3 regions of the Mesorhizobium sp. P170090 genome follow, and region 2 is predicted to be linked to each of the others. Evidence: riboswitches for the same ligand, from Rfam matches in the RefSeq annotation. Region 2 holds a riboswitch; each other region holds the start of a gene.
What was found. A riboswitch is a leader RNA that binds a small molecule or an ion and turns the genes downstream of it on or off. The one in region 2 is predicted to bind cobalamin.

Region 1: it holds a riboswitch for cobalamin, as region 2 does, so the genes downstream of both, AC3EML_RS24025 (DUF1636 family protein) here and metE (5-methyltetrahydropteroyltriglutamate--homocysteine S-methyltransferase) in region 2, are expected to answer to the same signal.
Region 3: it holds a riboswitch for cobalamin, as region 2 does, so the genes downstream of both, AC3EML_RS06270 (aromatic ring-hydroxylating oxygenase subunit alpha) here and metE (5-methyltetrahydropteroyltriglutamate--homocysteine S-methyltransferase) in region 2, are expected to answer to the same signal.

Annotation. Positions count from the first base shown of each region.
Region 1 covers NZ_JBYNWH010000001.1:4,943,547-4,951,226, reverse strand. Annotated here, with positions in the region: gene cobN (cobaltochelatase subunit CobN) at 1-30, opposite strand, end outside; gene cobW (cobalamin biosynthesis protein CobW) at 49-1,101, opposite strand; gene AC3EML_RS24025 (DUF1636 family protein) at 1,104-1,529, opposite strand; cobalamin riboswitch at 1,568-1,772, opposite strand; gene AC3EML_RS24020 (DUF6348 family protein) at 1,791-2,522, opposite strand; gene AC3EML_RS24015 (winged helix-turn-helix domain-containing protein) at 2,552-3,772, opposite strand; gene AC3EML_RS24010 (NADH-quinone oxidoreductase subunit A) at 4,105-4,470, shown strand; gene AC3EML_RS24005 (NuoB/complex I 20 kDa subunit family protein) at 4,461-5,042, shown strand; gene AC3EML_RS24000 (hypothetical protein) at 5,045-5,590, shown strand; gene AC3EML_RS23995 (NADH-quinone oxidoreductase subunit C) at 5,587-6,192, shown strand; gene AC3EML_RS23990 (NADH-quinone oxidoreductase subunit D) at 6,202-7,392, shown strand; gene AC3EML_RS23985 (DUF7674 family protein) at 7,392-7,680, shown strand, end outside.
Region 2 covers NZ_JBYNWH010000001.1:1,960,695-1,968,374, forward strand. Annotated here, with positions in the region: gene AC3EML_RS09405 (glycosyltransferase family 10 domain-containing protein) at 1-261, shown strand, start outside; gene AC3EML_RS09410 (hypothetical protein) at 398-751, opposite strand; gene AC3EML_RS09415 (cytochrome-c peroxidase) at 1,691-2,746, shown strand; gene metE (5-methyltetrahydropteroyltriglutamate--homocysteine S-methyltransferase) at 3,184-5,535, opposite strand; cobalamin riboswitch at 5,630-5,777, opposite strand; gene AC3EML_RS09425 (adenosine kinase) at 6,186-7,178, opposite strand; gene metK (methionine adenosyltransferase) at 7,287-7,680, opposite strand, start outside.
Region 3 covers NZ_JBYNWH010000001.1:1,255,493-1,263,172, reverse strand. Annotated here, with positions in the region: gene AC3EML_RS06285 (serine kinase) at 1-797, opposite strand, end outside; gene AC3EML_RS06280 (PqqD family protein) at 950-1,372, opposite strand; gene AC3EML_RS06275 (FAD-binding oxidoreductase) at 1,534-2,634, opposite strand; gene AC3EML_RS06270 (aromatic ring-hydroxylating oxygenase subunit alpha) at 2,672-3,919, opposite strand; cobalamin riboswitch at 4,037-4,238, opposite strand; gene AC3EML_RS06265 (DUF680 domain-containing protein) at 4,738-4,944, shown strand; gene AC3EML_RS06260 (DUF680 domain-containing protein) at 5,011-5,214, shown strand; gene AC3EML_RS06255 (DUF680 domain-containing protein) at 5,287-5,520, shown strand; gene AC3EML_RS06250 (ABC transporter ATP-binding protein) at 5,594-6,706, opposite strand; gene bglA (beta-galactosidase BglA) at 6,773-7,680, opposite strand, start outside.

The DNA.
Region 1 (7,680 bases), 3.0 Mb from region 2:
CGAGGCGGAGGTCGTGGTGAGTATGTGCATCGCGGCTCGTGCCTGAGATCAACCGGCGAGTATACGCTCGATCGCCGGACGGTTCAGCCCCTTCAGGCCAATGACGACGAGACGCGAGCGGCGATCGTCCTCGGCCGTCCAGGCGCGGTCATAGTAATGGTTGACGCGTGGGCCGACGGCCTGCAGCAAAAGCCGCATCGGCTTGCCGCCGACCTCGACGAAGCCTTTCACGCGAAGCACGTTTTCCTGTTCGGCGGCGGCAGCGACGCGCTTTGCCAGTTCGTCCGGATTGGTGATCGAGGGGATGTCGACGATGAAGGTGTCGAAATCGTCATGCTCATGATCGAAAGCGCCGTCGTGATGCGACTTGCGGTTCTCGATGTCGTCTTCGACGGCGAGACCGAGGCCAAGCAGCACCGACGGGTCGACCTTGCCATGCGCAGTCGGCACGATTTTTACCGCGCGGGCGGAATGTTCATTGATGATGGCGTTGGCGCGGGCCGAACCGGGGGCGTCCATCAGATCGCTCTTCGACAGGATGATCAAATCGGCGCAGGCGATCTGGTCCTCGAACACTTCTTCGACAGGATCGTCATGGTCGAGCGTCTCGTCCTGAGCGCGCTGTGCCTGCAAAGCGTCCATGTCGTTGGCGACGCGGCCTTCGGCCAGCGCCGGGCCGTCTACCACGGCGATGACACCGTCGACGGTTACCCGGCTCTTCACGCTCGGCCACTGGAACGCCTGGACCAGCGGCTTGGGCAGAGCCAGGCCCGAGGTCTCGATCAGGATGTGGTCAACCTTCGGTGTCAGCGCGAGGATCTTGTCGAGGGCGGGCACGAAATCGTCGGCGACTGTACAGCAGATGCAGCCATTGGCCAGTTCGACGATGTTTTCCTCGGGGCAGGTGTCGATGCCGCAGCCTTTCAGGATTTCCCCGTCGATGCCGATGTCGCCGAACTCGTTGACGATGATGGCGATGCGCTTGCCGCCGGCATTTTCCAGGAGATGGCGGACCAGCGTCGTCTTGCCGGCGCCGAGGAAGCCTGTAACGACAGTGCAGGGAACACGGGAGAGGTTGGCGGCCGGGTTTGAAGCGTTCATCGTCAGTCCTTCAGCATGTCGAGGGGTGGGATGCGGGCAACGAGGCCGCGCTTGAGGCTATCGGGCCGGCCGCGCCACGGGATGAGGCCGTCGGTCGAAGTCGCGAAGAGCTTTGCGCCGGTGACGAGGTCGGCGCCGCTGGTTGGGGCCAGATCGCCGAAGACATAGCTCCAGCAGCCATCACGCAGGATCGCGGCGCTGAGGCGGCGCTTGCAATTGCCGAGACATTCGGCGGTGCGGACCCGGATATCGCCGGCAGCGGCGCGGCGTGTGTCCTCAGCCAGCAATTCGCCGGCGCGCGGATGGGCGTCGGAACCGGTCTCATCGCGGCAGGAGGCGCAGACGATGACGGTCACGCCGGTCAGGGCGTCGTTGTCCCCGGACGCAATGTCCGCTGTGCCAGCCGAAAAACTGCTGTTCTGGTCCAAAAACCGTGCTCCTTGCCCGGAAACCCGCCAGGCGATCGGATACTTTGTCTCAGACGGCAGGTCTCCTGGCTCGCGGGTCATCGCCTTGGTTAGCCGCCTTCCCGGTGTTACCCAGTGGCTTTCGGCCTTGGCTCTTCGCTTACAGTTGCGGGGACAGCCGCGGATTTGGGATTTTCGTCCCGCACCGCATTCCCTCTTGGCCCTTGCCGTTGCGGGCAGGGGACCGTCTGCAGCGGATTTAGGCTTTTGCGGGCGGCGGTGTCAACGCACGGCTACGACATGGCGATGTCGGCAGGGGCTGTCATGTCCCGGTTCCGGCAGTGCCAGGATGACCTGTCGGATAGCTTGATAGCCAACGCCATAGTCCCAGTCATGACCGACAGCCAGATTCTGTCCCTCATGCCAAACCGCGTTGTCCAGAAGGACTTCGGCACTAATCAGCGTGCCCTTCAAGCCTGCCAGAAAGGTCCGGACAAAATGGCTTCCGGGGGGTACCGAAGCTGTGAACAGCTTTTCCAGCTTGGCACAGAATGCTGGATAGCCTGGTGTCAGCGAGCATAGCTCGGTTGTGGCCTGGGAAATGACCGGGCCGCTATAGATTTTCCAGCGGGCATCTTTTCGCCAGATCTTCCAACTGGCGCTGCTTCGCTGCCAAAGCTCTATTTCGGCCTGCATGTTCTCGCAGACGTGATCGGCCAGTCCCTCAATGGCCACATGGAAAACACCACGGAGAAACTTTTCAAACGCCTGGTTCAGTTCCTGTTCGCGCGTGTCGCCGAAGCCAGCAAAGGATTCAATGACCGGCTGAACATCAAGCAGCGGAGAAAAAATGTAGATTTCCAGGACCAGCCGGTCAGAACTCGTCTCGAACACCTCCGCCTCAAACCGAAGCTGCTTCGATTGGAGCATGACGTCCCTATCTCTGCGGACTGCATCTATTCCATGCGCAATGAGGGCGCCATGGATCATGTCGAGCACTTTGTCCGATGCCATTGCACAACCTACGAGGCTTATTGAGGCGTCTATGACAGACGCTGCAAGGGTTGGCCATCTCTCTCGCTAGCCAATGCCGGCCCCAAATCGCCGGCGGGCGTCACTTCGATGCGCTCAAGTCCAAGCCAGCCCTGCATCTCCTTTAGTTCCTCGAAAAGCTGTGCGGTGGTCTCAGGCGGTGCGCCTGCTTCGGCATAGGCGGCGTGGACGCGTAAGACACTCGCAGGCCGGTCGGCCTTGAGGTCGACGCGGGCGACGATCTTGTCGCCGAGCAGGAAAGGCAGCACGTAATAGCCATATTGCCGCTTGTCGGCCGGGGTGTAGATCTCGATGCGGTAGCGGAAATCGAAGAGACGCTCGGTGCGCGCTCGCTCGAAGACCACCGGATCGAAGGGCGCCAGCAAGGCGCGGGCCTCGATCTTTCGCGGCAGGCGGGCGTCCTTATAGAGGTAAGCCGGTTTGTCCCAGCCTTCGACGCGTACCGGCAGCAACTCGCCCAGTTCGACCAGTTCCTCCAACCGGCCCTTCATGTCGGCCGGCGACAGGCGGAAATAGTCGCGCAAATCGCCTGATGTGGCGATGCCGTGGGCGCGGGCAGAAATGCGCAGCAATTCGCGGTGCGCGTCCTCGGCGGCCGGCACCGGCAGATCGAGGATCGCCTGCGGCAGCACGCGCTCGGGCAGGTCATAGAAGCGTTCGAAGCCACGGCGGTGCGCCGTGGTGATGCGTCCGGCCCAGAACAGCCATTCGAAGGCGTGCTTGGCGTGGCTCCAGCCCCACCAGCCGCCCGAACCTTTCTGGCCTTCCAGGGCCGAAGCGGCGATCGGGCCACGCTCGGCGACCGCACGGTAGATCTCTTCGATATAGGCGGCGTGCTCGCGGCCCCATTTGGCGAGACCCAGATACATTTCATCGCCCTGCTCGGCGCGCTGCATGCGCCAGCGCATCAGCGGGTATGTCTCGACCGGCAGGAAGGAGGCCTCATGCGCCCAGTACTCGAACACGGTGCGCTTGCGGGTGATTGCGGCATTGTCGAGCAGGGCGAGCGGGTAGGGGCCAAGCCGCGAATAGAGCGGCATATAGTGGGCGCGCACCACGGCGCTGACGGAATCGATCTGCAGAAGGCCGGTGCGCGAGAGCACGCGGGCGAGGTGACGGCGGTCCGGTGTGCCGCCCGGTCGCGGGTCGGTAAAACCCTGCGCGGCGAGCGCGATGCGCCGGGCCGTCGCGAGTGAGATTTTGTCCTTCATCAAGATGCCTTTGCCCTGATCCGTTCCCGTATTTTTAGCCGATGATTCCGGCGATGCTAGCAGGCTTGTGGCGGGAGACATGTCAGGAGACAAAAGTGGAGTAAAAAACGAAGGAAATCAAACAGGAGGAGATCGGACCAGTTTTTCCCGAACTGCCGTCCAGCACCCTCTTTTGAACAAGGTTTGACTTGCTTCGCTCAAAGCCCTGCGCTAACCCTCGCCGCGTTGCAGCAAAGGCACCTAAAACGGTTCAGCGGTTAAACTGTCACGCTTCCGCATTAGGGTTGGTTGCTGTAATCAAAGTGGATTGGCCGCCAACGGAAAGCCGCAGCATGAACGCATTGCTCAGTTCGTACCTGCCCATAGTTCTCTTCATCGCCGTGGCGGCGGTCGTCGGCCTGGCGCTCATCATCGCGCCGTTCCTGGTGGCTTATCGCAATCCCGATCCGGAAAAGCTTTCCGCCTATGAGTGCGGGTTCAACTCGTTCGACGATGCCCGGATGAAGTTCGACATCCGCTTCTACCTGGTGTCGATCCTGTTCATCATCTTCGATCTGGAAGTGGCCTTCCTGTTTCCGTGGGCGGTGTCGTTCTCGAAGATCGGCATGCTCGGTTTCTGGTCGATGATGGTGTTTTTGGCGGTGCTGACCATCGGTTTTGCCTATGAATGGAAAAAAGGAGCGCTGGAATGGGATTGAACGACAGTTCCGGTACGCTCGTCGCGCCAAAGCCCAAAGGCCTGATAGACCCCAATACCGGACGTCCGGTCGGTTCTGACGATCCGTTCTTCCTCGAGATCAACAATGAACTCGCCGACAAGGGTTTTCTGGTCACCTCGACCGAGGCGCTGATCACCTGGGCGCGCAGCGGCTCGCTGATGTTCATGACCTTCGGCCTTGCCTGCTGCGCCGTCGAGATGATCCACACCTCGATGCCGCGCTACGATTCGGAGCGGTTCGGCGTTGCGCCGCGTGCGTCGCCGCGCCAGTCCGACATCATGATCGTCGCCGGCACGCTGACCAACAAGATGGCGCCGGCGTTGCGCAAGGTCTACGACCAGATGCCGGAGCCGCGCTACGTCATCTCGATGGGCTCCTGCGCCAATGGCGGCGGCTACTACCACTATTCCTATTCGGTGGTGCGCGGCTGCGACCGCATCGTGCCGGTCGACATCTATGTCCCCGGCTGCCCGCCGAGCGCCGAAGCGTTGCTCTATGGCATTCTTCTCCTGCAGAAGAAAATCCGCCGCACCGGCACGATCGAACGGTAGGCATGATGGGTAAAGAGCAAATTGTCTATGGCAACCCTGAGCCTTGGCTAGGGTTAATGTTCAAAACCTTGGATCCGCGATTTGACGTATATGAATCGGGTAAGCGGTTTTATTCTTCCGAGTTCTCAACTGATACAAAATTTGGGGATGCTGGTCTCGGCGTCGACATCTTATTGAATGACTGGGAGGCCAAGCCTACAGGCGACCCCCGAGCTGTTTTTTATTATGGTGACGTGAGACTGCGGTCGCTCGGTGATCGAACCAAGAATCTGGTGGCAGAAATGTCGGCCAAGCTTTCCTGCAGGGTCTCGTCCGCCAATGGAGCGGTAAGCGAAAAATTGTTTGTGGAATGCGTTGCTCTGAACGGCGACCCAGCAAATCTGGAAGCACGGCCGCTTGTCGGAAAGTTGTTTTTTGGCGAGCCGGGTGGTGACGATGAATGTCAAGTTTTTTTGACCATTGACGTCGCCAAGGAGAGCGCTTGGTTTGGTGAGAAGGATGCGGAAGACTCGCGCAAGGTCCTGGGCTGGTTGGCGAGGTTGTCATGAGCGAAGCATTGAATAGCCTCTCGACCTATCTAGGCGAAAAGCTGTCCGGCCGCGTCAAGGACGCGGTGCTGGCCTATGGCGAACTCGGCATTTCCGTCGAACCCGGGGACCTGATCGACGTGGTGACCTTCCTGCGCGACGATCAGCGCTGCCAGTTCATCTCGATCATCGATGTCTGCGGCGCCGACTACCCGTCGCGGCCCAAGCGCTTCGACGTCGTCTATCATCTGCTGTCGCCGAAGCAGAATTTGCGCATCCGCATCAAGGTGCAGGCCGACGAAGAGACGCTGGTGCCGTCGCTCACCGCCGTCTATCCCGGCGCCGACTGGTTCGAGCGCGAGACCTACGACCTCTATGGCGTGCTGTTTTCCGGCCATCCGGACTTGCGCCGCATCCTCACCGATTACGGCTTCGAGGGCCACCCGCTGCGCAAGGATTTCCCGCTGACCGGCTTCGTCGAAGTCCGCTACGACGACGAAGCCAAGCGGGTGATCTACGAGCCGGTGGAATTGAAGCAGGAATTCCGCAATTTCGATTTTCTTTCCCCATGGGAAGGCACCGACTACGTGCTGCCCGGGGACGAAAAAGCCAAGACGAATTGAGGCGCCAGAATGGCCGAAACCTCCGTCCGCAATTTTAACATCAACTTTGGACCTCAACACCCTGCAGCGCATGGTGTTTTGAGGTTGGTGCTTGAGTTGGACGGCGAGGTGGTCGACCGCGTCGATCCGCATATCGGCCTGCTCCATCGCGGCACCGAAAAGCTGATCGAGCACAAGACCTATCTTCAGGCAGTGCCCTATCTCGACCGGCTCGACTATTGCGCTCCGATGAACCAGGAGCATGCCTTCGCGCTCGCCACCGAGCGGTTGCTCGGCATCGAAGTGCCGAAGCGCGGCCAGTTGATCCGCGTGCTCTATTCCGAGCTCAGCCGCATCATGTCGCACATCCTCAATGTGACGACGCAGGCGCTGGATATCGGCGCGCTGACGCCGCCGCTGTGGGGTTTCGTCGAACGCGAAAAGCTGATGGTGTTTTATGAGCGCGCTTCCGGTTCGCGCATGCATGCGGCCTATTTCCGTCCCGGCGGCGTGCACCAGGATCTGCCGGCGAAGCTGGTCGAGGACATCGGCAAGTGGATCGACCCGTTCCTGAAGTCGCTTGACGACCTCGACAGGCTGCTTACCGGCAACCGCATCTTCAAGCAACGCAATGTCGATATCGGTATCGTGTCGCTTGCCGACGCCTGGGCCTGGGGCTTTTCCGGCGTCATGGTGCGCGGCTCGGGTGCTGCCTGGGATTTGCGCAAGTCGCAGCCCTATGAATGCTATTCCGAGATGGATTTCGACATCCCGATCGGCAAGAACGGCGACTGCTACGACCGTTATCTCGTGCGCATGGAAGAAATGCGCCAGTCGGCCAAGATCATGCGTCAGTGCGTCGACCTTCTGCTCGGCAAGGAGAGCACCGGGCCGGTGTCGAACCTCGACGGCAAGGTGGTGCCGCCCAAGCGCCAGGCGATGAAGCGCTCGATGGAAGCGCTGATCCATCATTTCAAGCTCTATACTGAGGGTTACCGCGTGCCGGCCGGCGAGGTCTATGCCGCGGTCGAGGCGCCGAAGGGCGAGTTCGGGGTCTATCTCGTCTCCGACGGCACCAACAAACCCTACCGCTGCAAGCTGCGCGCGCCCGGCTTCGCGCATCTGCAAGCCATGGATTTCCTCTGCCGCGGCCATATGCTGGCCGACGTCACCGCCGTGTTGGGTTCCCTCGATATCGTCTTCGGGGAGGTTGATCGGTGATGGCGGCAGCCAATCCTACAGTGCGCTCTCAGGTCGGTGTTCGAGGGAATGCGGACGCTGCCCTACCGCGGTGGCGCGAATTGGCAAAAGCCATGCTGCCGGTCGACTTCGCCGAGGCTTCTTACAACTCGACTCAGCACTGTTCGATCTATGACTTCTTTTTTACCCTGCTACCCAAGACGCGCCTTGCCCACCGCGAGAATGACGTCGACAAGCTGGGTAGAATGCATGGGTTCGCCCAATGGGCTGCCGTTCACCCGAACAAACAGATTTGGAATGCGGCTGGTG
Region 2 (7,680 bases):
ACGAGGTTCTTCCCTTCGGACTCTATGGTTCTGATTGACCCAGAGGACAAGAACGTAATCCAAAAAATTCAAGAAATCATCAACTCAGACCTCTGGAAGGAACGTCGCGGCGCAATAAGAGAGGCGAAACGGCTAGTCCTCGAGAAATACAATACGTTTGCTTATCTCGCGGGCTTCATCGAAAGCGTTCAGGATAAACCCTTACCGCCAGAAATTATACACATCGAATCGCCTGAAGTTGATTTTTCGATAGACGAATGAAGTACTCCAACGCGCGATTCGCGTGCCCAGCGGTTGGTGGTCTGGCGAGATCGGTGCGGAACGCTCGGCGGAGAATGCCTGCTGCGCAGACGGGCCGGCACGGGCGCACAAGGTCATGCGCCCCGGCTGCCGCTGATCAGACGAACTGGGGAAGGCCAGGAACGGAATTGAGGACCTCGTCCACGAGTTCGTCGCCGGCATGTTCCTTGGCGCAGGCGATCGTCTCGTTGGCGAGGGCGGCGATCTTTGCCATGCTGAGACCCTCACCCATCAATTGCTGCCCGAGCCCCATAAGGCCGCCACCCTCTGGGTCGTCGCCATGATACTTCGCTACTAATTCCGAAGCTCCCGGAATGGCCTCGATCATGCGCGCGCCGGGACCGTCGGCCGCGTGGCTCCGCAGGAACCCCAGCATTAACCCAACGGCCTTCTCTGCGAGAGCCGGGCCGATGCCGGCACCAGTGGCGATGCGCGGTAAGATTTCTTCCATGCAGGGTCTCTCTCTCTTTGATTAGGTTTACAAGGGGCCGGTCCGGCGCCCCGCGCCCTTGGCCGAACCACAGTTGAACTCCACAAAATAGGCCAGCGGAAGTGCTATTGCGCCTAAAAGCGCCTCTGTCAACGCAAGCTGCGTCGGAAGTGCGTGTTTCGCAAACCGAAGATCATTGCAATTCACTTCATTACGCATTGGCAACCGCACAGTTTGCGTTGGCTCGCTTATGGGCCAATGCCCCCCGCCCGTCAAATGATGACGACAAACTGGTCAGCGCCTAGGATCTGTGGATCAAGGTGAGGCAGTTACAGCGGGTGGACCTGCTCGATCGCGGCGCCGTCGACACAAAGGGCTAGATTGGCGATACTGCGCGTGTTGGCCATGTCTTTCCTCGCGTGATGGGATGTTCGTGGAAGCGGAGCTATATGCCGGTGTGACGGTCCACAAAGGCGGAACGCCTATTCCGATACGACATCCATACTGTCACATAGACCGTCGCTGCTTAGGTATTGAAACCGCCATCGCTGGTGACATCACAATGTGCAGTCGGCGTGTGTCGATAAGGCCAATTCACGCAACGAATGAACCCTGACGGTTCAGAAGCTCACTTTTCGCAAGGCGTGCAGCGCACCTCGTGCAAGAGATTGCCAGTCTTGCGCATGCTGTGACTTTCTCAACCTTGGCTGAAAGATCGCAGTGACCGAATCTACGAAGCCGCCCTCAGGGCGTGCTTTGATGCATAAAACCGGTTGCCAACCAGGGATACTCCTCCTCCCTGAAGTCCAATCGAGAAGAGCGATCGCTTCCAAGAGGGTCCCAGCTCAGCTGCGAAAACAGGTGTGAGACCCCGTCCTCTCCCTCAAGCTGATCTAGCTCAGGGCGTTCATGAGCCGCAGATCGCATAATGGCTGCGTGGACGACGCAGGAAGACCAATTATGAAAATCCTATTCAGTACGATGGCTGTCACCTTGCTGGCACCCACCGCCTTTGCTGCGGATTCGATCCCCACCGACCTCAGAGATACGGCATTGGCCACCTTCACGGCTTTGCCATCCACCACGCCGACAGTCGCCAACAACCCGATCACCCCGGAAAAGATCGCTCTCGGCAAGGCACTGTTCTTCGATCCACGCGTCTCGGCGTCAGGCGTCTTGTCGTGCAATTCATGCCACAACCTGGCCACCGGCGGCGACGACAATCACGAAACCTCGATTGGCCATGGTTGGCAGAAGGGACAGCGCAACGCGCCGACTGTACTGAACGCTGTCTTCAACATCGCCCAGTTCTGGGATGGTCGTGCCGAAGACCTGAAGGCTCAGGCGAAGGGACCGGTCCAAGCCGGGATCGAAATGGCCAATACACCGGGCCAACTCATCGCCACTCTCAAGTCCATGCCGCAATATGTCGAGTGGTTCGATGCAGCTTTTCCGGCTGAAGCCGATCGGGTCACCTTCGACAACTTCGCCAAGGCGATCGAAGCCTTCGAGGCGACACTGGTCACACCTGCCCCGTTCGACAGCTTCCTGAATGGTGATGAGGTTGCCATGACTTCCGAACAGAAACAGGGCCTAGTGCTTTTCATGGACAAAGGCTGCTCGTCCTGCCATGCCGGCATCAACGTTGGTGGGCAAGCCTATTACCCATTCGGCCTCGTGGAACGGCCCAGCGCCGAAGTCCTGCCGGACAAAGACAAGGGCCGATTTGAGGTCACCAATGCAGCCGACGATTCCTATGTCTTCCGCGTGGCGCCGCTGCGCAACGTTGCACTCACCGCGCCATACTTTCATTCGGGCAAGGTTTGGGATCTGAAACAGGCCGTCGCCATTATGGGGACCACCCAGCTCGGCGTAGTACTGGCGGACGAAGAAGTTGACCTGCTTGTTGCCTTCCTCAACTCGCTGACCGGAGAGGCACCTGACGTCGCCTATCCCATCTTACCCTCAGAAACGGCGACAACGCCCCGGCCTGTAACGCAGATCTCAGGAAAATAAGGGCCAACTGGCTGCGGACTTGCAATCGAAAATGATTGGCGATTTTTACTTGGCGACACGAATTGCGACGTCCATCTCCGAATTGGCGGGACGCTAGCGATACCCGAACCCTGCCACCTCGCCCGTAGTCTGCGCGATCAACTGGGGGCGGACAGACGCAGCACCATATATTGTCGCTGCCTGAGCGAACGCGCCAAGCAGTCTACTTTGAGAAACGACGCCAGTCCGATTTGTTCGAGGCGCGGGGCCTGTATTTCCCCAAGGAACCGATGTTATAGCGTAGTGCCACATTTATATTTCTGCGGGATTAAGACACGTGCCGTAGGAAATTGCACATTTGCGCCGAGTGGCTCATTTCCAAGAGTGTGATCGGTTTGGCATATTCCCGGCCGACATCCGCCAGCCGGCAACTCCCCACACGGTGAGGAAGAGAGGCCTCACGCCTGCACTTTCTGCCGGAGCGCGCGTGCTGCAGCGACCATGTTAATGAGGGCAGGGCGGACCTCCTCCCATTTGCGTGTTTTGAGGCCACAGTCCGGGTTTATCCACAGTTGGCCGTCGGACAGTCGCTCGCGGGCAAGCATGACTAAGTCCGAAATCTCGCCGACTTCCGGGACGCGTGGTGAGTGAATATCATAGACGCCAGGACCGATTTCGTTCGGATATTTGGAGCTCGTGAAGGCGTCCAACAGTTCCATCTTCGAGCGCGACGTCTCAATCGAAATGACATCCGCATCCATTCCAGCGATCGCGTGAATGATCTCGTTGAACTCCGAATAGCACATGTGGGTATGAATTTGAGTCGCGTCCTTTACACCCGTTGAAGCGATCCGGAAACATTCGACAGCCCAGTCGAGATAGACTTTCCAGTCAGATTGGCGCAGTGGCAATCCTTCGCGAAACGCGGCCTCATCGATCTGGACCATCCTTGCGCCGGATCTTTCGAGATCCGTCACTTCGTCGCGGATGGCGAGCGCGATCTGGCGGCAGGCTTCGGAGCGGGGTACGTCGTCGCGAACAAAAGACCAGTTGAGAATGGTGACTGGGCCTGTGAGCATTCCCTTCACGGGCTTTTCCGTAAGCGACTGGGCGAATTGCCACCAGCGCACTGTCATCGGATTGCGCCTCGATACGTCGCCGAAAATGATGGGGGGACGCACGTAGCGCGACCCATAGCTTTGTACCCAGGCATGCTGGGTGAGCGCGAAGCCGGACAACTGCTCGCCGAAATGCTGTACCATGTCGTTTCGCTCGAACTCACCATGCACCAGCACGTCCAGCCCGATCTCTTCCTGCCAGCGAATTGCAGCCTCGATCTCCTTCTTCAGGAACGTCTCATAGTCGACATAGCTCAGCTGGCCCTTCGCATGAGCGGCCCGCGCCTTGCGTACCTGCGGCGTCTGCGGGAAGGACCCGATGGTCGTCGTCGGGAACGGCGGCAGCCCGAGTGAGCCGGCCTGGACTCTGGAGCGCTCGCCAAAAGCGCTCTCTCGTCGCTTCGCGCTGTCCTGAATGCTAGCGATCCGCCCCTGAACAAGCGGGTCATGGATCCTCGTGGATGTCACGCGCGTGGCGGCAGCCTCGGCAGACGCTTTCAACGCGCCTGCCACCGCATCCCTGCCTTGGGACAGGGCCCGGGCCAGCAAGACCAGCTCGTCGGTCTTCTGGGCCGCGAAGGCGAGCCACGACCTGATGTCCGCGTCGAGTTCCGTCTCCATGCGCAGATCAATCGGCACATGCAGCATCGAGCAAGAAGGCGCGATCTCGACGCGGTCCAAGGGCCAGCCGGCGACGATCGGTTTGATGCGGTCGAGAATGGCGGGCAGGTTCGCACGCCAGACGTTGCGGCCATCGATCAAGCCAAGCGAGAGCACCAGATCCTTCGGAGCGAGCCGAGCCACCGTTTCCAGCTGCTCGGGAGCGCGCACGAGATCAATATGCAGGCCGGCCAGGGGCAGAGAAATCGCGGTTTCGAGATTGTCTCCCAGCGACCCGAAATACGTAGCCAGCATGATCTTCAGCTCGGGCGCGGCTTTCGACAGCTGGCCATAGGCGAATTCGAACGCAGCTCGTTCGTTCGGGTTCAGATCGAGGACAAGCGCTGGCTCATCGATCTGCACCCAGTCGGCTCCCGACAGCTTCAGCCTCTCCAGAAGCTGCTCGTAAACCGGCAGCAGCCGCGGTAGGAGAGCGATGGGACCGAACCCCTCGGCAGGCGATTTCGCCAGCTTGAGGAAGGTGATGGGTCCAAGGATGACTGGGCGTGTGTGAATGCCGAGAGCTTTAGCCTCGAGGAAGTAATCGACCGGCTTCGATGACGAGAGGGCGAACGTCTGATCATCATCGAGTTCCGGCACAATGTAGTGGTAGTTGGTGTCAAACCACTTGGTCATTTCCATCGCGGTTACACCAGGTCCATGAGCCTCCTCCTGGTAACCAGCGTGTCCACAATCCTCCGTCTGACCCTGGTTGCCGCGCGCCATTGCGAAGTAGATGTCAAGTGGGACCTCGCCGCTATTCCAGCCGTAACGGGACGGAACGGCCCCGACCATGGCTGCGGTGTCGAGCACATGGTCGTAAAGCGAGAAGTCGTTCGACGGGATTTTCGACACGCCGCGATCGCGCTGCTCTTCCCAGCTAGCGGCACGGAGCGCCTTCGACGTCGTGAGAAGGTCGCCAGCGGACGATGTTCCGGACCAGTAGCTTTCAAGCGCGAATTTCAGTTCTCGCCGACGACCGAAGCGCGGCACGCCGAGCGTTGCTACAGGAATTTGCTGAGAGACAGTCATGTCATACCCCGGTGATTGGGGCGTCGGTGACAAGGAAGGCGCTAGCAGGCCGGCATCAACGCCGGGTTGCAGCGGCCACCGAGACACCCCGCCCGTGGACGTAATTCGCGTGGCAGGCCTCCTGGCTCGCGGGGTTGGCTCGCCGCTAACAGTTGCGGGGGCAGCGCCGGCATCGCACCGGCTTCCCTCTTAGCTCCGCTGCGGCAGCGCCGCACGCGAGAACCACGACACGCAGACAATCACAGCAGTTCGCTCTTTTGTCAATGACGCATAACGAAATGTTTATGTAGTTATGTGATCGCGCTTTTACGCCTTTGTCTAGCATTGTGAAATATTCAGTCTGCTGCCCGCATTCGGCATCGTGGGACGTGATCGCAAGTCAAGTCCGACGGACGCCGCGAGTTCTCCGTTACCTCAGGAACCTTACTGGCCTTCCCCAAGCTGAGCTTCTGGAAAATGCTGGTGACGATCTGGATGACGGTGAATGCCGTCATGGCAAGCACGCCTTGCACCGCTCCTCCAGCGAGCTTCACGGCAGCAGCATGGGTCAGTTCTCCGAAGCGAATGGCTGTCGCTATCAGCGAGCTTTGACACAGTTCCGCCACTGCGGTCATCGCGTCAGTAGGGCGGCTGGTTAGTTGCCGGCGCATCTACAGCAACCCAGCCCCTTCCGCCTCGCTGCGCAGATTCTGCCGCGGCCGTGGCCCGAGCTGCTGGATCACCAGCCCGGCGGCCAGCGAGCCGAGATCGCCGCAATCCTTCAGGCTGCGCCCCGAGGTGTAGCCGTAGAGGAAACCGGCGGCATAGAGGTCGCCGGCGCCGGTGGTGTCGACCAGTTCGCGGATCGTCGTCGCCTGAATGGTGACGGTCTCGTCGCCGCGCACGATCACTGAGCCTTTTTCGGAGCGGGTGACGGCGGCAATCTTGCAGTCTTTGCGGATAGCCGCCAGCGCCTCGTCGAAGGATTTTGTCTGGTAGAGCGACTTGATCTCGTGGCTGTTGGCAAAGACGATGTCGACAGTGCCCGAGCGCATCAGCTCGAGGAACTCGTCCCGGTAGCGGTCGACGCAGAACGAATCAGACAACGTCATCGACACTTCGCGCCCGGCCTCGTGTGCGAGCTTCGCCGTCTGCCGGATCGCCTCCTTGGCGCGCGGCGGATCCCACAGATAGCCCTCGAAATAGGTGACCTTGGCGCCCGACGCCTTGTCGGCCTCGACGTCTTCCGGCCCGAGTTCGATGCAGGCGCCGAGATAGGTGTTCATCGAGCGCTCGCCGTCGGGGGTGACGAAGATCATCGAGCGCGCCGTCGGCGGCTGGCCCTCGAGCGGCCTGGTGTCGAAGGCAACGCCCTGGGCATGGATGTCGTGGGCGTAGATTTCGCCGAGCGGATCGTTCGACACCTTGCCGAAGAATGCGGCGCGGCCGCCGAAGCTGGCGACGCCCGCCGCCGTGTTGCCGGCGCTGCCGCCCGAGGCCTCGATCGCCGGCCCCATGCGGCTGTAGAGCAGCTCGGCGCGCTTGGTGTCGATGAGGTTCATCGCACCCTTGATGATGCCGTTGATCTCGAGGAATGCCTCGTCGCACTGGGCGATGATGTCGACAATGGCATTGCCGATGCAAAGCACGTCATAATCCGGCATCAATGTCTCCGCCAAAAAACCCGAGCCGGCTTCTCGCCACGCCTGCCAGGCGCGGGTCTGCCCGGTGGAAATGGGCTTTCCGCTTGCCAATCCGTTCGCCGGCGGCTCTCACGGGGCGGCGAGTCCTGCCTCGCGACGCAATTCGTCCGCCCTGTCTGTCTTCTCCCAGGTGAAATCAGGCTCTTCACGGCCGAAATGGCCATAGGTCGCTGTATTGCGGTATATAGGGCGTAAGAGATCAAGCATCTTGATAATGCCTTTCGGTCTGAGATCGAACAACTCAAGAATGAGGCGCTCGATCCTGCTTTCCTCAACCCTGGCTGTCCCGAACGTGTTGACCATGACGGAAACCGGACTGGCCACGCCGATTGCGTAAGCAAGCTGCACCTCGCACACGTCCGCAAGTCCGCTAGCGACGATGTTCTTTGCGACATAGCGGGCTGCATAGGCAGCCGAGCGGTCAACCTTGGACGGGTCCTTGCCCGAGAAGGCGCCGCCGCCA
Region 3 (7,680 bases), 710 kb from region 2:
AGACTTGGAGGAGTTGGTCGAGGCGCGATCTCGTTGATGTGAAAGGCATGCTTGCCTTGCCAGTTCAGCGGTTGGTACGACTTTAGCCGCTCCTCCAGCTTCAGCCGCTTGAAGCCCTCCGGATCCTGCTTGAGCGTGGCAAACAGCGGATAGGCCGTCACCCCCCCGGTCCGGTCGATCAGCACATAGTCGTCGCCGACGCTATCGAGCCCATTGAGCAGGCCGGCGACGACCGTTCCCGATTTGCCGGCTCCGCCAGAGCCCGCCAGCAGCACGCCCTTGCCATCGATGCCCAGCGTGCCGGCATGGGTAAGCCGCATGCCGCGCGCCGCATATTCCCAATGCAGGAAGGCGCGCAGCGGCGCCGCCTGTTCCCATGGCGGAAAGGCCTCGGCCGCCATCATCAGCTGCGCCCCGACATGGCGTTGCGGATCATGGAACTGCCAGAAATCGAGGTCATGATAGTAGCTGCCGCGCAATCCGGCCTCTTCCAGCCGGTTGGCAAAGGCATGATGGTTATAATCGCCTCGGCCCCAGGTGCCCGGGGCGGGGACGCCATCGATGCCCGGGTGGGCGACGAAAATGCGGCAGCCGTCAGATGCAGACGGATTTTCCGGGGCCGGTATGAAGGCATGGCTCATGGCTTCCGCCAGCGTGCCATGGTCGAGGTGGACACTCAGCTCCAGTCCCGGCAACCGCACGCCGGCGGTAACGGGATAGAAGGCGGCGGCGCTTTCCGCGGCCGCCAGCACATGGCGGGCATAATCCGGCAGGGTTTGCAGCGTGATCAAAGGCATGTGTTGGTTGTTCAGCGTCCAGAATTGCGCCGGGTCGCCTGATGCATGTCGCTCGGGGTGGCCCCGGTTTTGAGACGACGACATGCATGAAATCAAAGATCTAAACCGCGTCGCCTGAGTCCGTTCAAACGCGACGCGCTTTAGGGAAACGATTATGCCTGTTTCACCGCCGGCCAGCCGAGAGGTTCCTCGACCTCATGGATCGGGTCGACAATGATGAGATCGGCAAGGTCGTCATGGACATCGACCTTGAGCGGCTCATTGCTGGCAGCAAGCGCAGACGACAGCTCGCCCGAAAGCGGTTGTGCCGGTGTTTCGGCTGGCGCAAGCAACCCGAAATCGAGCAGTCGGGCAACGAAGCTTTCGAGGTCGGCCAGGCTTATTTTTGCGGCGCCCGCGGCAGCTCCGACCAGCGCTTCAGTGGCGACGCCGGACGACAAAGCCTGCCAGACCCGGCTGCCGGAATCGGAAAAGCCGAAATACTTGCCGTTCGAAAGATCGAGAACGACGGCTTCGCCATCGAATGATTCGAAAACGATGTCCTTGCTTGCGACCGCGTAGACCCGCTGTTGCATCGCTGTGTCCCCCGTCCCATGCGCCCTGAAGGGATGCGCCAGCTTCACGGTCTGCCAAGCCCTTCCTAAGTGCGTCTAAATCACTTGGCCGTTGGTTGGCAAGACAAAGACCCGCGAATACAACGCCTGCGTCGGCGACCGTTGCGGCGAAGTCGACCGGCTCAAGCCTCGATTTCGAGCGCCGACAATGGTTTCGAGCAGCAGGCAAGGATAAAACCGTCATCGATCTCGTGGTCGAGGATGCCGCCATTGTGGCTCATCTCGACTTCGCCGGAGACCTTCTTCACCTTGCAGGTGCCGCACAGGCCGAACTCGCAGGCGGCGGGAATCCGCACGCCCGAGCTGCGCGCGGTCTGCAGCACGGTCTGGCCGGCGACGCAGCCGGCGTCGACCTCCGAAAGCGAGAAGCGGATCGGCGTCACGGCTTCGACAGGTGCAGCGATGCCGTCCTCGACCGGGGAGGCAAACGGCGCCGGAATTTCCTCCACCACAGGCGCGGCAAAGCTCTCCTGATGGTATTTCGTCATGTCGAAGCCGGCGGCATCCAGCATGCCGCGCACGGCGCGCATGAACGGATCGGGGCCGCAGCAGAAGATTTCGCGCTCGCGGAAGTCCGGAGCCAGCAAGGGCAGCCGGATCGCATCGATGCGGCCCATATGGCCGTACCAGCCTTCGCGGCTGGAACGTTCCTCGATCATGAAGCCGAGCGACAGGCCGGGCATATGGCCGCCGAGCAGTTCGAGTTCCTTGCGGAAGATGATCTCTTCGGCACGCCGCGCGCAGTTGACGAAACCGACATCGGTCCATGGCGCGCAGTCGTTCAGCCAGCGCAGCATCGAGATCATCGGCGTCACGCCGGAGCCGGCGGAAATGAACAGGTATTTGGCCGCCGGGTGGCTGTGCAACGAGAAGTCGCCGGCCGGTCCGTAGGCCTTGACATGCGAACCGGGCACCAGATGGTCGAACATCCAGCGCGTGCCGATGCTGCCGGCCTGCGCCTTGACCGTCACCGCGATCGAAAACGGCCGCGATGGCGACGACGACAGCGTATAGGTGCGCATCAGCGGCCCGTCCGGTGTCGGCAGTTCCAGCGTCAGGAACTGGCCCGGCTTGTAGCGGAACCAGGTCTGGTTGTCGGAGCGGAAGGTGAAGGTCTTGACGTCGGGCGCCTCGTCGCTGACGCCGATCACTTCCAGCACCTGCAGCCTATCGTTCCACGGCGCCATCTGGTCGAGATGGCGATAGAGCCCAAGATCCGTCATCGCATTCATCCTCTGGTCCCTCTTCGCCTGCTCCAGTTCACGCGACGCTGCGCAGCGCCGGCCGGCCGCCTTCGGCAAGGCGCGGGCCGATGAAGGCCGCGTACCATTCGACGAACTGGATCACGCCGCCCTCATGCAGCTCCGAATAGGGGCCGGGCTCATAGGCCGGCGACAGGATGCCGAAGGCGTTTTCCTCGACGATGCGGCGGTCCTGGTCGTTGGTCTCGGTCCAGACATGGGTGAGCTCCTCAAGGTTGTAGTCGACGCCCTCGACCGCATCCTTGTGCACCAGCCACTTGGTCGTCACCGCGGTTTGCGTGGCGCTGATCGGCAGCACCCGGAAGGTGACCGCATGGTCGATCAGTATGTGGTTCCAGGTCGTCGGATAGTGGTAGTGCATCAAGGTGCCGATGCGGTCGGCGGCAACAGTGTCGGACAGGTTCTTCGTCACCGCGCGCTTTCCCGACATCGTGTAGCTGACGGCATCGCGCAGCAGCGGCGCGCGGGTGGCGCGGTATTGCCCGGCCGGATCGATGCGGAACTTGCTCGGCAGGCCCGCCGCCTCGCATTTCGCCCAGTGCGCCAGCATCTCCGGATCGCTGTCGGCGCCCTGCACGCCGGTCACCGTCGGCGCTTCGGGGAATGTCTTGCACAGCTCTGGATGATTGCCGGCGCAGTGATAGCATTCGCGGTTGTTTTCCCAGACCAGCTTCCAGTTGCCCTTCTCGATGATGGTGCTCTCGAAGGCGACCTTGGCTTCATTCAGCCGGTGCGGCTTGAGGTAGGGCTCTATCATGGCGCGCATCGGGGCAAAGTCGGCAGGTTCTTTCGCCAGGCAGATGAAGATGTAGCCGCCGACGCTCTCGCAGGCGACGGGCTTCAGGCCGAACTGGCTCTTGTCGAAACCGTCGGCCATCTGGCGGGCAAACAGCAGCCGGCCGTCAAGCTCGTAGGTCCACTGGTGATAAGGGCAGACAAGCTTTGCCGCCATGCCCTTCTCAGTGTTGCAGACACGGCTGCCGCGATGGCGGCAGGAATTGTGAAAGGCGTTGATGTTGCCCTTCTGGTCGCGGACCAGCACCACCGGATAATCGCCGATCTGCACGGTGATATAGCTGCCGGGCTTCGGCAGTTCGCAATCATGGCCGATGAACAGCCAGTCCCGATACCAGATGAGCTCCATGTCGAGCTTGAAATAGTCCGGGTCGGTGTAGAAGGGCTGTTCCAGCGAAAAGCCTTGCTTGCGGCCGTTCAGGAGCCTCAGCATGTCGTTGCGCGTATCCATAGTTCTGTCCTCGTGGTTTAAGGACTGAACTTGGTGGTGATGGAGGAAGGATCGGACGCAGGCCGGCGCGGCTCCGGACATGCACTATCCACCTCTTGACCGCCCACCGCGATCAGTCGAGTCTAGGCATCTCGGGCTGGTTTCCGGGCTCTGGAGTTGTCCTTGCGGACCATCGCGACACCTTCCCAGGCTCTTGCCCAGTGGTCTCCCGTTGCGACTTCAACTCCACCACCGTTGCGGGGGCAGCGCCGGATTCTGACCGGCTTCCCAATTCTCCGCTGCGTCGTCACGAAGCGGCACCTGAGATGCGATCATCTAATCACGGCAGCGATCGCGACGTCGGCATGAAAGCGACATCATATCCATGCGGCGCGACACGCGCGGCATACGCCCCGCCGACCACCGAAGGGCTGAGATCCTGTCTTGCGGCGCCATCATCGCCGTTTCGAATTGCTGCGGATCCAGTTCCGATCGGGGGCAAAAAGGGCTCAACGGTATCGAAAAGTTACTATTAGCAATCTCTAATCGAACCGAACGGTTCGTTTCTGTTGACAATGCGTGCAGGACGGTGTGAACGACGGCCCGGAAACCGACACCGGAGCGAACCACTCGGTTCGACATAAGCAACTGAAAACAATACAGTAAACAGCCATGAAGGAACTTCCTGGCACAATTTCAAGGTGCAGGACCGTGGTCCACACGGAACAACTTCGTGATTGGAAACCAGCCTATGGCTTTCCCACATCGGGGCTGTCCGAACGACGCGAATTCCTCCCAAGACACGCCGCTAGACGGACAGACAAACTGGAGTACTAAAAATGAAAAAGATCATCCTCACTGCCGCAGCCGTTTTGGCGATCACCGGCAGCGCCTTCGCCGGTAGCGACAATTACGGTTCCAATGGTGCGAACCAGCCAGCCGTCTCGGTCGACAGCTCGTATACGGCTTCCATTCAGAAGCCGGCGCACGCTGACAAGCAGCCTGTCGTTCAGGGCGCCGACCGCGACCTCTACGGCAATCGCTGATCCCGACCAAAGGAGAGCGGCTAACCCGTCGCTCTCGGATCCCAAAAAATTCAGGAGTGTTTGAAAATGAAAAAGCTCATCCTTGCTGCCGCCGCCGTTTTGGCCATCTCCGGCAGCGCTTTCGCCGGCAGCGACAACTACGGTTCCAACGGCGCCAACCAGCCAGCGGTTACGTGGACCGACAGCGGCCACACCGCTTCGGTTGAGAAGTCGGTTTCGACCGAGCAGACGCCTGCCCACGGTGCCGACCGTAACCTTTTCGGCCGTTAAAAGCCGGTTTCCCAGCACGCGGCGGGCTTATCCGCTGCAGCTGGCGACATCAGAAAAATTCAGGAGACTAAAATGAAGAAGATCGTTCTTGCCACCGCAGCCCTTCTGGCTATTTCGAGCGCTGCCTTTGCCGGCAGCGACAATTATGGCTCCAATGGCGCCAACCAGCCGGCCGCTGCCGTCGACACCACCCGCACCTCATCGACCGGCACCAACTCGGCGGTCTACAAGCTGCTGAACTCGTCGGACGACCAACAGAAGTTCGTTCCTCAGAGCAGCGACAGGGATCGGTTCGGCAACAACTAACAGCCGAAGCTTGAAAAAAGAGCGGCGGGCCTGGCCCGCCGCTCTTTTTTCATGCCTGTACGACGCAGCTATCTCAAGCCGCCTTCACTTCCACCGGCTTGAGCGAGAAGGAGTGCCCATCGGCGTCGAAGATGTGCAGGTCCCCGGCATCCGCGGTCAGCCGCAGCTTTGCCCCGCGCTTGACCTCGACATTGCCGGGCAGCTTGGTCACCAATGGCAGGTCGGCGCGACCGATATCGATATAGACCAGCTGCACCTCGCCGAGCTGCTCGACATAGTCCACCACGCCCTCGAAAAGATATTCCGTGCCGGTGGCGACCGACAAATCCTCCGGCCGCACGCCGAAGCTGACCGCCGCACCCTTGGCTGACGCCGGCGTTGCAATCGGCACCGTGGCCTTGCGGCCGCCGACATGGCTGACGATTGTCGGGTTGCCCGTCCTGTCGATTGTCGCCGGCAGGATGTTCATGGCCGGCGAGCCGATGAACTGGGCAACGAACAGATTGCCGGGCTTCTTGTAGAGGTCCATCGGCGTGCCGACCTGCTCGATATGGCCATCCTTCAGCACGACGATGCGGTCGGCGAGCGTCATCGCTTCGACCTGATCGTGGGTGACGTAGATCATGGTCGTGGCAGGCATCGATTCCTTGAGCTTGGCGATCTCGATGCGGGTGGCGACGCGCAGCGCCGCGTCGAGATTCGACAGCGGCTCGTCGAACAGGAACACTTTCGGATTGCGCACGATGGCGCGACCGATGGCGACACGCTGGCGCTGGCCGCCCGACATCGCCTTGGGCAGGCGGTCGAGATATTTGGTCAGCTGCAGGATTTCGGCGGCCTGCCGCACCCGCTTGTCGATCTCGGCCTTGCTTTCCTTGCCGATCTTCATCGAGAAGGCCATGTTGTCGTAGACGGTCATGTGCGGATAGAGCGCATAGGACTGGAACACCATGGCAATGCCGCGCTTGGAAGGCGGCACGTCGTTCACCACCTCGCCGGCGATCTTCAGCTCGCCGGAGGTGATCTCCTCAAGCCCGGCGATGGACCGCAGCAAGGTCGACTTGCCGCAACCCGACGGGCCGACGAAGACGATGAACTCGCCCGACTTTATGTCGAGGTCGATGCCGTGGAGAATGTGCAGATTGCCGTATGATTTCTTCACCTGTCTCAGCGTGACATCGGCCATAATTTCCTCCCAGTGATTTCCCTAGAGAACCTGGATTTCCTCAAAAAATCCAGTTTCGTCAAAAACTCAGTCGATGCGCCCGAACCAGGCGCCGTAGCCGCCGAGGCGGATGGAACCTGTGCCGGATTGTCCCGAAAAACCGTGCCCGGCCAATGGCAGCAGCGCCTGACCACCGAGATCGACCTCGGCCGGCTTGCTGGCCAGATTGAAGACGCAGACGATCTGCTCATTGCCCTCACGGCGGGTGAAGGCGACGGTGTCGCCCTCGCTTTCGATGAACTCGATGTCGCCTTTGGCCAGGGCCGGATGCTGGCGGCGGAAACCGAGAAAGCGCCGGTAGTGCTCGAGCAGCGAGGCCGCGTCGCCCTGCTGAACATTGACCGCTTGCGACAAGTGCTTGCCCGGCACCGGCAGCCAGGGCTTGGCCGTCGAAAAGCCGCCATTGCTGGCGGTTGCATCCCACACCATCGGCGTGCGGCAGCCGTCGCGGCCCTTGAATTCGGGCCAGAAGCGAATGCCGTAGGGGTCCTGCAGATCCTCGAACTGCAACTCGGCTTCGCCCAGCCCAAGCTCCTCTCCCTGATAGAGGCAGACCGAACCGCGCAGCGACATCAGCAGCGCCGAGATAACCTTCAGATAGGCGGCCGGGTCGGCCTCGTCGGCGGCCCAGCGCGAGGCCGGACGCATCACGTCGTGGTTGGAAAAGGCCCAGCACGACCAGCCGTCGCTGGCGACCTTGCCGAAGGCTTCCAGCACCTGGCGCACCTTGGCGGCGCTGATCTTTTCCGGCGCCAGGAAATCGAAGGAATAGCACATGTGGACGCGTTTGCCGCCGGCGGTGTAGGCGGCGACCACTTCCAGCCCACGCTGCGAATCGCCGACTTCGCCGACCGCGGCGGCCGCCGGATATTCGTCGAGCAGCGCCCGGAACCGTTCGAGGAAGGCAAGGTTTTCCGGCCGGCTCTTGTCGTAGA